DNA from 2 places in the Geobacillus uzenensis genome. Region 1 is predicted to be linked to the other one. Evidence: riboswitches for the same ligand, from Rfam matches in the RefSeq annotation. Region 1 holds a riboswitch; the other holds the start of a gene.
The links. Region 1 has a riboswitch for thiamine pyrophosphate ahead of tenA (thiaminase II). Riboswitches for the same ligand answer to the same signal wherever they lie in the genome.
Positions count from the first base shown of each region.

Region 2: another riboswitch for thiamine pyrophosphate. It lies ahead of thiC (phosphomethylpyrimidine synthase ThiC); the one in region 1 lies ahead of tenA (thiaminase II).

Region 1 is NZ_NEWL01000008.1:68,453-72,878, forward strand. It holds gene B9L21_RS12985 (ABC transporter ATP-binding protein) at 1-783, opposite strand, end outside; gene B9L21_RS12990 (ECF transporter S component) at 799-1,389, opposite strand; gene tenA (thiaminase II) at 1,423-2,106, opposite strand; TPP riboswitch at 2,215-2,322, opposite strand; gene B9L21_RS13000 (class I SAM-dependent rRNA methyltransferase) at 2,470-3,654, shown strand; gene B9L21_RS13005 (MFS transporter) at 3,678-4,426, opposite strand, start outside.
Region 2 is NZ_NEWL01000009.1:80,307-84,732, reverse strand. It holds gene B9L21_RS13890 (M14 family zinc carboxypeptidase) at 1-527, opposite strand, end outside; gene B9L21_RS13885 (methyl-accepting chemotaxis protein) at 736-1,989, shown strand; TPP riboswitch at 2,094-2,207, shown strand; gene thiC (phosphomethylpyrimidine synthase ThiC) at 2,362-4,053, shown strand; gene B9L21_RS13875 (aminotransferase class I/II-fold pyridoxal phosphate-dependent enzyme) at 4,412-4,426, shown strand, end outside.

The DNA.
Region 1 (4,426 bases):
ATCGCGGAGGCAAAGGAGTTCCTCTCCTTCCCACCACTTCCGCCGCTGCGCCCTCCGGTCATATTCCTCCCAAACGCCTGGATGCCAAATGCCTTCGGTGCTCATGACGTCTTTATATTCAGAAAATATCCCCCCCGCCTTTCCGTCAGCCATCACTTGCCCATCGCGGCCGAGCAGGATAATCCGGTCGACAAAGTCAAGGACATGATCGATTTTATGTTCGACGATGACGACCGTTTTATCGCGGCCCACCTTCTTGACCGTTTGCCACACCGCCTTCGTCCCTTCCTCATCAAGCAGCGCCGTCGGCTCATCCAAAAACAGGACGTCCGGCTCAAGTGCGAGTACAGATGCGAGCGCCAGCCGCTGTTTCATCCCGCCGGAGAGAGTATGGATATCCGTATGCGGCGCGATTGCCAAGCCGACTTGATCCAACAGCGCGCGGATGCGGGCAGGCATCTCCTCGCGCGGCACACCTCTATTTTCAAGAGCAAACGCGATTTCCTCATCGGCGTACGGCATGCAAAATTGCGCATCCGGGTCTTGAAACACGTAGCCCCACCGTTTAGGCAGCTCGAGATGCTCCGCCTTCATCGGCACATCGATCGAATTCGGAATGATGCCGGCCATCACTTGCAGCAACGTCGATTTGCCGCATCCCGACGGGCCGAGAAGGAGCACTTTCTCCCCGGCGGCAATCGACAGCGAGAAGTCGCGAAACAACAGCTCATGATGTCCGGGAAATTTGAGGCGCAGTTGATCGATCGCAATCACATGTCCCATCATTTCCCCGCCGCCTCACCGGTTAAGCGCATCATAATCTTCCTTTGAAGCCGGACGCCACATTTGCGTCACCCCGGTTTTCTCAAGCGCCTTGGCCAACGAGACAGCGAACACGCCGGCAATGAGGATGGCGCCGGCAAAGCGCGCCAGCAAAAAAAGCGCCATGTTCCAAGGGGCCAACGCCTCAATGTACCCTTTGTAAAAGTCCATGATGAGCGAACCGACCGTCGCGCCGACCGCGCTTAGCGATACGACGAGCACGTCAAACCGCCGATAGCGGAACGCCGCAAACACGAGCTCGGCAAACAGCCCTTGAATGAATCCATAAATGAGCACTTCAAGCCCCCATTGCGACCCCATGATCAGCTCGCCGGACGAAGCCGCCATTTCGGCAAGCAACGCCACCCCCGGCTTGCGGATGAGCAAATAGGCGAGCGAAGAAGCAATAAACCACATGCCGTAAATCAATTGATCCGCATGAAACCCGAACACTTTCACCACTTCATATAATGGCCCCCATACTTTGTAAATGACGCCAAACACGACCGCAATTACAATCGTCGTCAAAATGTCAGCCAACTTCAATCCTTTGGTTGTCTTCTCCATCGCATGCCTCTCCTTCCATGATTGAACCGTACGTCACTCGTTCACCGCCGGCCTGACGGACCGCCATCGTTCGAGCCGGTACGCCATGTCCCAAAACTCATACTCATATTCGCTGCTGATCAAAAAATGCTGTTCCATCCGGCGCCGATCCTCTTCTGTGACAGCGGCAGCGATGACATCAAGCCGGGCGATCTGCTCTTCAACAAGCGAACGGAACCAATCAGAACTGTATGCACCGATCCATTTTTCGTAAATCGGGTCATTCGGTTGGCACGTTTTCAATCGTTCGCCAATTTCATAGTACAGCCAATAGCAAGGCAAAATGGCAGCGATGACGTCCCCTAAGTGCCCTTCATACGCAGCACGGTACATATGAGAAGTATAGGCGTACGCCGTCGGTGCGGGAACAAATGCTGCCCGCTCCTCTTCAGTAATGTTGAGCAGCTCGGCGAACGTTTCATGCAGCGACAACTCCGCCTCGCATGTGCTTTGCGCATGATGCGCCAGCCGAGCGGTCGAGGCCAAATCCGGCGCCTTTGCCGCCCCGATCGCCTGCACGCGGGCGAAATGGCGCAAGTAATACGCATCTTGCATCACATAATAGCGAAATTTTTCGCGCTCGAGCGTTCCTTGGCCGAGCTCTTGAACGAACGAATGGCGAAAACTCGCCTGCCAGATCGGGTCGGCGGCTTCGCGCACTCGCTTGGCAAAAGACATTCTTCCTCCCCCTTTTTGCAAAATAAAAACGCCGCTTCCTTTACCGACTAGCGTAAAGAAAGCGGCGTGAGCCTACAATGTCGCAAGGCAAAGCCATCGTCGCCTATGCATAGCTCCTCTCCACTTCCCTACGCTGGTATTACCCAGATCAGGTGCTAAGGGTCTCAAAGGCACACTTTGATCTCAGCCTTTCTAAAGGCCCCCCTAGTGGATGTTCCGTCATGATGCCATTGTTCTGTTTACATTTATCATATCACGGCAACGGCGGTTGTCAACCTTTTTTTCCGTCCTGCGTTGCGTCGCCCACCGCGATTCGCTATGATTAAAACGCAACGACTCACTATCGAATGGGAGTGGAACTACATGGCAAAAGTCATTTTAAAACGGCAGCGAAAAAAACGGCTTGAACAAGGTCATCCGTGGATTTTCCAAAGCGAAGTCGACCGCATCGAGGGCGACATCACGCCGGGCGACTTCGTTGACGTCTATAACCATCAAGGCTATTGGCTGGCGAAAGGGTACATCAACCCGGCCTCGCAAATCATCGTGCGCGTGCTGACGCAAAACCCCGATGACGAATTGGATGAGCGGTTTTTTATCGAGCGCATCCGCCAGGCATGGGCATACCGCGAACGGATGATCCCCGGCGTCCGCTCTTGCCGCGCCATCTATGGAGAGGCCGATTTTCTGCCGGGGCTTATCGTCGATAAATACGAGGACGTTCTCGCTGTGCAAATTTTGGCGCTGGGGATGGAAAAGCGCAAAGACTGGATTTTGCGCGGTTTGCTTGACGTGTTCGCGCCAAGAGCCATTTACTTGCGCAACGATGTGTACGTTCGGGAGCTTGAGGGGCTCGAACAAGAAAAAGGCTTTTGGTACGGAGAAGCGGAAACGGAAATCGAAATCGAGGAAAACGGCGTCAAATATATGGTCGATATTGAAGGCGGTCAAAAAACCGGCTTTTTCTTCGACCAACGGCAAAACCGCGCCGCCCTCCGCCCGCTCATCGGTCCGGAAACAACGGTGCTTGACTGCTTCACCCATACCGGTTCATTTACGTTAAACGCTTGTCTGTATGGGGCAAAGCACGTCACCGCCGTCGACATTTCCGAGCATGCGATTGAAACGGCGAAACGAAACGCAGCCTTAAACGGCTTTTCAAACGTCGACTTTGTCGTCGCCAACGCCTTTGACTATTTGCGCGAATCGGTGCGCGCCGGCAAGCAGTGGGATGTCGTCATCATCGACCCGCCGGCGTTTGCCAAGTCAGCCCATGCGGTCCCGAAAGCGCTGCGCGGCTATAAAGACATTAACTTAAACGGATTAAAGCTCGTCAAGGACGGCGGCTTTTTTGTCACTTCGAGCTGCTCGTACCATGTCCGTCCGCACATGTTCGAAGAGATGGTCGCCGATGCAGCGTTTGACGCCAAAAAAGTGCTTCGCCAAGTGTACTGGAACGGCGCCGGCTATGACCATCCGAAGTTGCTCGCTGCCGATGAAGGCGACTATTTAAAATTCGCCATTTATGAAGTGCATTCGCGGCGTTAAAGAAAAACGCTTAAGGGCAAGCCTTAAGCGTTTCTTTCTTGTCTCGGGCGAAGCGGCTGTTCTTTGCGCAACACGCTCAAATAAACGAGCATTGAAACAAACACCGAACCGGCGGCAGCTAGATAAATGCTCGGGTAGCCGAACCAATGGCTGATTTGCCCAAAGACGATGGCTCCGATGCCGACGCCTAAATCAAAAAACGAGAAAAACGTCGCGTTCGCCATCCCTTTCCGGTGAACAGGCGCCCGCTCCACCGACCATGCCTGCAGCCCTGGCTGCACCATGCCAAACCCAAAACCGTACAGCACTGCCGCAGCCAATAACGCCCATTCCCCCGGCAGCCAGGCGAGCATAAGCATCGCCAGCAAAATGAGCCCAGCGCCGGGAAGAAAGACAGCCCGATGACCTTTCCGGTCATACAGCTGACCAGCGAACGCCCGCGTGACCATTAAAGCGAGCGCGTAAAGCAAAAAGTAAAGCTGCAAGCCTCCGATCTGTTTTTGCGCTGTATATAAGGGCAAAAACGAGGCGATGCCGCCAAACGTCACCGTTAAAAAGAAGAGCAACACCGATGGAATCAAAGCCGTCTTTTCGTAAAGATCCCATTTGTTCACCCTCTGGCCATGTCCCGCCTCCGCTTTTTTATATGTAATCACAGCGGCAAACAACAAGGAGGCCACACCGAGCGCCGCACAAATCATAAATAAGTGGCTGTACGGAATGGCGGCTGCCAACACGAGTCCGAGCGACGGTCCAAAGGCAAGGGCGATGT
Region 2 (4,426 bases), on a different contig from region 1:
ACGTTAAAAATGAGGACGGTGTTCGCTAAAATTTGTTTCGTCACGTGATCGTTTTGTGTGGCGAACCGTTCAATCAGTTGAAGAATGGCGTCCGTGCCGACAAATTCAGTTCCATGGATTGAACCGTTGATCATAATCGGCACTTTGAAGTCTTCGTTGTTCGCCACCCATTCTTGCGCTTTGCCCGGATTTTTGAACATTTGCTTCCGGAGCGCCTGAATTTTGCCGAATTTGCCGCGCGTCGACGGGTCGGCAATCGTGACGACATAAAGCGGATAACCGTTCACTGATGTTCCTCTCACTTCCACCTTGACGCGGTTCGACCGCTTTTCAATTTCGTTCAGTTTGGCGCCGATTTGCGAAAACTTGACAAAGTCATAGTTTTCTTGGTTAAACAAGCTTCCGTTTTGTTCTTCAAACGCATTGACGTTCGTCCATTTGACCGGTCCGGCTTGCGCAGCTGTCCAAGGGGAAAAGGCCAGCAAACCAACGGCAAGCGCGCCGCCGATCATTTTCTTTTTATCCATGAATGATCCTCCATTCTATTGATCTAGCAAATGAATATTTATAAGACAATCGTTATTTTAATGCAATTCCTTTTTGCTGGCAATAGAAATTTTATTTCAGGCTATCGGAGAGGGCACTAAAGAAGGAAAATACATGTGTGCTGGCGAATATGTCCATGCGATAGGAATAGTAAAAAGTTTTTTGACGATAGAAAAGGGGGAAAACAGTTTGTCGTTCATGAGTTATATCATTCGCACGATGTTCGTCGTCATCCCGGGAACGGCGGCGATCGGCCTTGCGATATGCCTGGCCAACAGCATTCGCGGGGCGGCGTTTTGGTGGACATTGGCCGCTACATTGCTATTTGGCGCGATTGTCGGTTTCATTTCAGCAACGCTCAATTACCGACGGTTTGTTGCTCCGATTGCCGTCATTAACAAATATTTAGACAAGATGACAGGCGGGGACTTAACGGTGCGCGTGCCGCTGGACAGCGTGCAGCAGCTGCGGCCGATTGCCGCATCATTGAACGATATGGCGGACGCTTGGCAAAAGGTGATCGGCCGCATTCAACACCATGCTGACGAAGTGTCGCAGTTTTCCGGCCAGCTAGCCACCGTCGCCGAGCAGACGACGGGAGCGACAGAACAAATTGCGGCAACGATGGAAAGGCTCGCTGCCCATGCGGAAGAGCAGGCGGATGCGGCCCGTGGCACAGCGGCATCGGTCAATGACATTTCCCAAACGCTCGTTGACGTTGCCCGTCATACGAAAGAAGTGGCTCACAGCGCCCAAGAAACGGCGGTGAAAGCGGAAGCCGGCAAGCAGTCCGTGACGCAAATGGCTGAGCAAATGCAATTCATTTACGACCACGTTCAAGCGCTCGGCCAAGTTGTCAAAGGGCTCGGGGAGCGCTCGAATGAGATCGGGCAAATTACGGAAGCGATCACGGGCATTGCGTCACAGACGAATTTGCTGGCGCTCAATGCGGCGATTGAAGCGGCGCGCGCCGGCGAGCAAGGGAAAGGGTTTGCTGTTGTCGCGGACGAGGTGCGGAAATTGGCGGAACAGTCCGCACGTTCAGCGCAGCAAATTTCCGATCTCATTGGCTACATTCAAGAAGAGACGAAGTTGGCGATTTCCTCCACAGAGCGGGTCGTTGCTGAGGTGACGCAAGGGTTGGACGTCGTCGCTGTCGCCGGTCAGTCGTTTGCTGATATTCGCGAGGCGGTCGGTCAAGTAAGCGAACAAATTCGACAAGTATCGTCCGCGATTGAACAAATGACGGGCCATGCCCGCCAGGTGGATGAGGCGCTCCGACAGATGACCCAAATCGTTGAACAGTCAGCTGCTAGCGCTGCCAATGTATCGGCGGCAACCCAAGAACAAATGGCCTCGGTCGAAGAAATCGCCTCTTCGTCGACATCGCTCGGCCAGATGGCGGACGAGATGCGGGTGATGCTAAAGCAATTTTCAGTATGAGTAGAGAAAAAGTGTGTTTGTAAAGCTGTGGCATGGAACAAAATGGTTTGCGCATTGGCCTATTGTGCAGTAAAATAAAAAAAGTCAGTCATCATGGTTATACGCTCATCTGCTAGGGGAGTCCGGGAGCCGGGCTGAGAAAAGAACGCGATGAAGTTCTTTGACCCTTTGAACCTGATCTGGGTCATGCCAGCGTAGGGAAGCAGGCAGCGGGAACAGATGGACGCTTGGGTTGTTCATTTGGTCTTTTTGCCTTGATCGGGTTCCGTTCGTTTTGCGGAACCCGTTTTTGCGTAAATATCCCCCGTTTTTGCCTCTCTTTTGCTGGTGCGGCTGCAGGTCTCAACCACCATTTCAAAGGAGGAAAGCCGCATGGAGAACATCCGCTCGTTTATGTCGTTTCCAGCCAGCCGAAAGGTGTACATCGAAGGATCGCGTCCGGACGTGCGCGTGCCGATGAGGGAAATCGCGTTGTCGCCGACGAAAACGCCGCAAGGAGAGGTGGAAAACAAGCCGGTGCGCGTTTATGATACAACCGGTCCGTACACGGATCCTAATTTTGAACCGAATGTAGAAAAAGGATTGCCGCTTCTACGCCGCAACTGGATTGTTGAGCGCGGCGATGTCGAAGAAACGGAGCCGCAGGCAACCAGCAGCCGTGCGTTGTCGCTTCCGTTTGCGCGCCGTCCGCTGCGGGCGAAGCCGGGAAAAGTGGTAACGCAAATGCATTACGCCAAAAAGGGAATCATTACACCGGAAATGGAATTTGTCGCGATTCGCGAGCAAATTGATGCGGAAATCGTTCGCCAGGAGGTTGCTGCCGGCCGAGCGATCATTCCTGTGAATATTAATCATCCAGAAAGCGAACCGATGATTATTGGCCGCCGTTTTCATGTGAAAATTAACGCCAATATCGGCAACTCGGCCGTTTCTTCCTCGATTGAGAATGAGGTGGAAAAACTGCTCTGGGCGGTGCGCTGGGGCGCCGATACAGTGATGGATTTGTCGACCGGCAAACACATTCACGAAACGCGTGAATATATTCTCCGCAATTCGCCGGTTCCCATCGGAACAGTGCCGATTTACCAAGCGCTTGAGAAAGTGGGCGGCGTGCCGGAGAAGTTGACATGGGACGTGTATCGCGAGACGTTGATTGAGCAGGCTGAACAAGGGGTCGACTACATGACGATCCATGCCGGCGTGCGGCTGCATTACATTCCGCTCACCGTCAACCGGACGACTGGCATCGTCTCGCGCGGCGGCTCGATCATCGCCCAATGGTGTTTGGCTCACCATCAAGAAAACTTCTTGTATACGCATTTTGAAGAAATATGCGAGATTTTAAAACAATACGATGTTGCCATTTCGCTCGGTGACGGCCTGCGTCCGGGTTCCATTGCCGATGCAAACGACGAAGCGCAGTTTGCCGAACTTGAGACGCTCGGCGAGCTGACGAACATCGCCTGGGAGCATGACGTGCAAGTGATGATCGAAGGGCCGGGGCATATTCCGATGCAGAAAATCCGCGAAAACGTCGAGCGGGAACAAGAGCTTTGCCATGGAGCGCCGTTTTACACGTTAGGGCCGCTTGTCACCGACATCGCGCCGGGATACGACCACATTACATCAGCGATTGGCGCCGCGATCATCGGCGCCTACGGGACGGCCATGCTTTGCTATGTGACGCCGAAAGAACATTTAGGGTTGCCCAATAAAGAGGACGTGCGCGCCGGAGTCGTTACGTATAAAATTGCCGCCCACGCCGCTGACTTGGCGAAAGGGCATCCGGCTGCCCAGCAGCGCGACGATGCGCTCTCAAAAGCGCGCTTTGAGTTTCGCTGGAACGATCAGTTCCACTTATCGCTCGATCCGGAGCGGGCCCGGGAATACCATGATGAAACATTGCCGGCTGAGGCGGCGAAAACCGCCCACTTTTGTTCGATGTGCGGACCGAAATTTTGTTCAATGAACATCTCGCACGAGCTGCAACGGAAAATCAAAGAAGAAGGAATGAAAGAAAAGGCGGACGAATTTGTGCGCGGCGGTTCGTCGCTCTATCGGTAAGAAGAGGCTGTATATGTGTGCCGGGCGTGACTAGACGCCCGGTTTTTCTTTCGGATATTATGCCTGTACAGCGTTAGCGTGAAAAGAAAGGCAGGAAAAGCGCGTCGAAAGAGGAATCATTCACCGCGATCGATATTCTAATTGTTTCAAACGAATAATAAAATGATTTACGAGAGGAGAAGAGCTAGATGAGACAAATGGTATGCGCCCACAAAGCAACGGTTCCATCGTTCAGAGAGGCCACTCGCTAAGCACGTATTCGAACGATGGCGATGATCCGGCTTCGACCGGAACCGGACGCCCTGCCGTTTGCCTGCCCCGCGCGTAAACCATCGAATCGAAGGGGGGAGAGGCTGCGATGAAGATGGCTTCC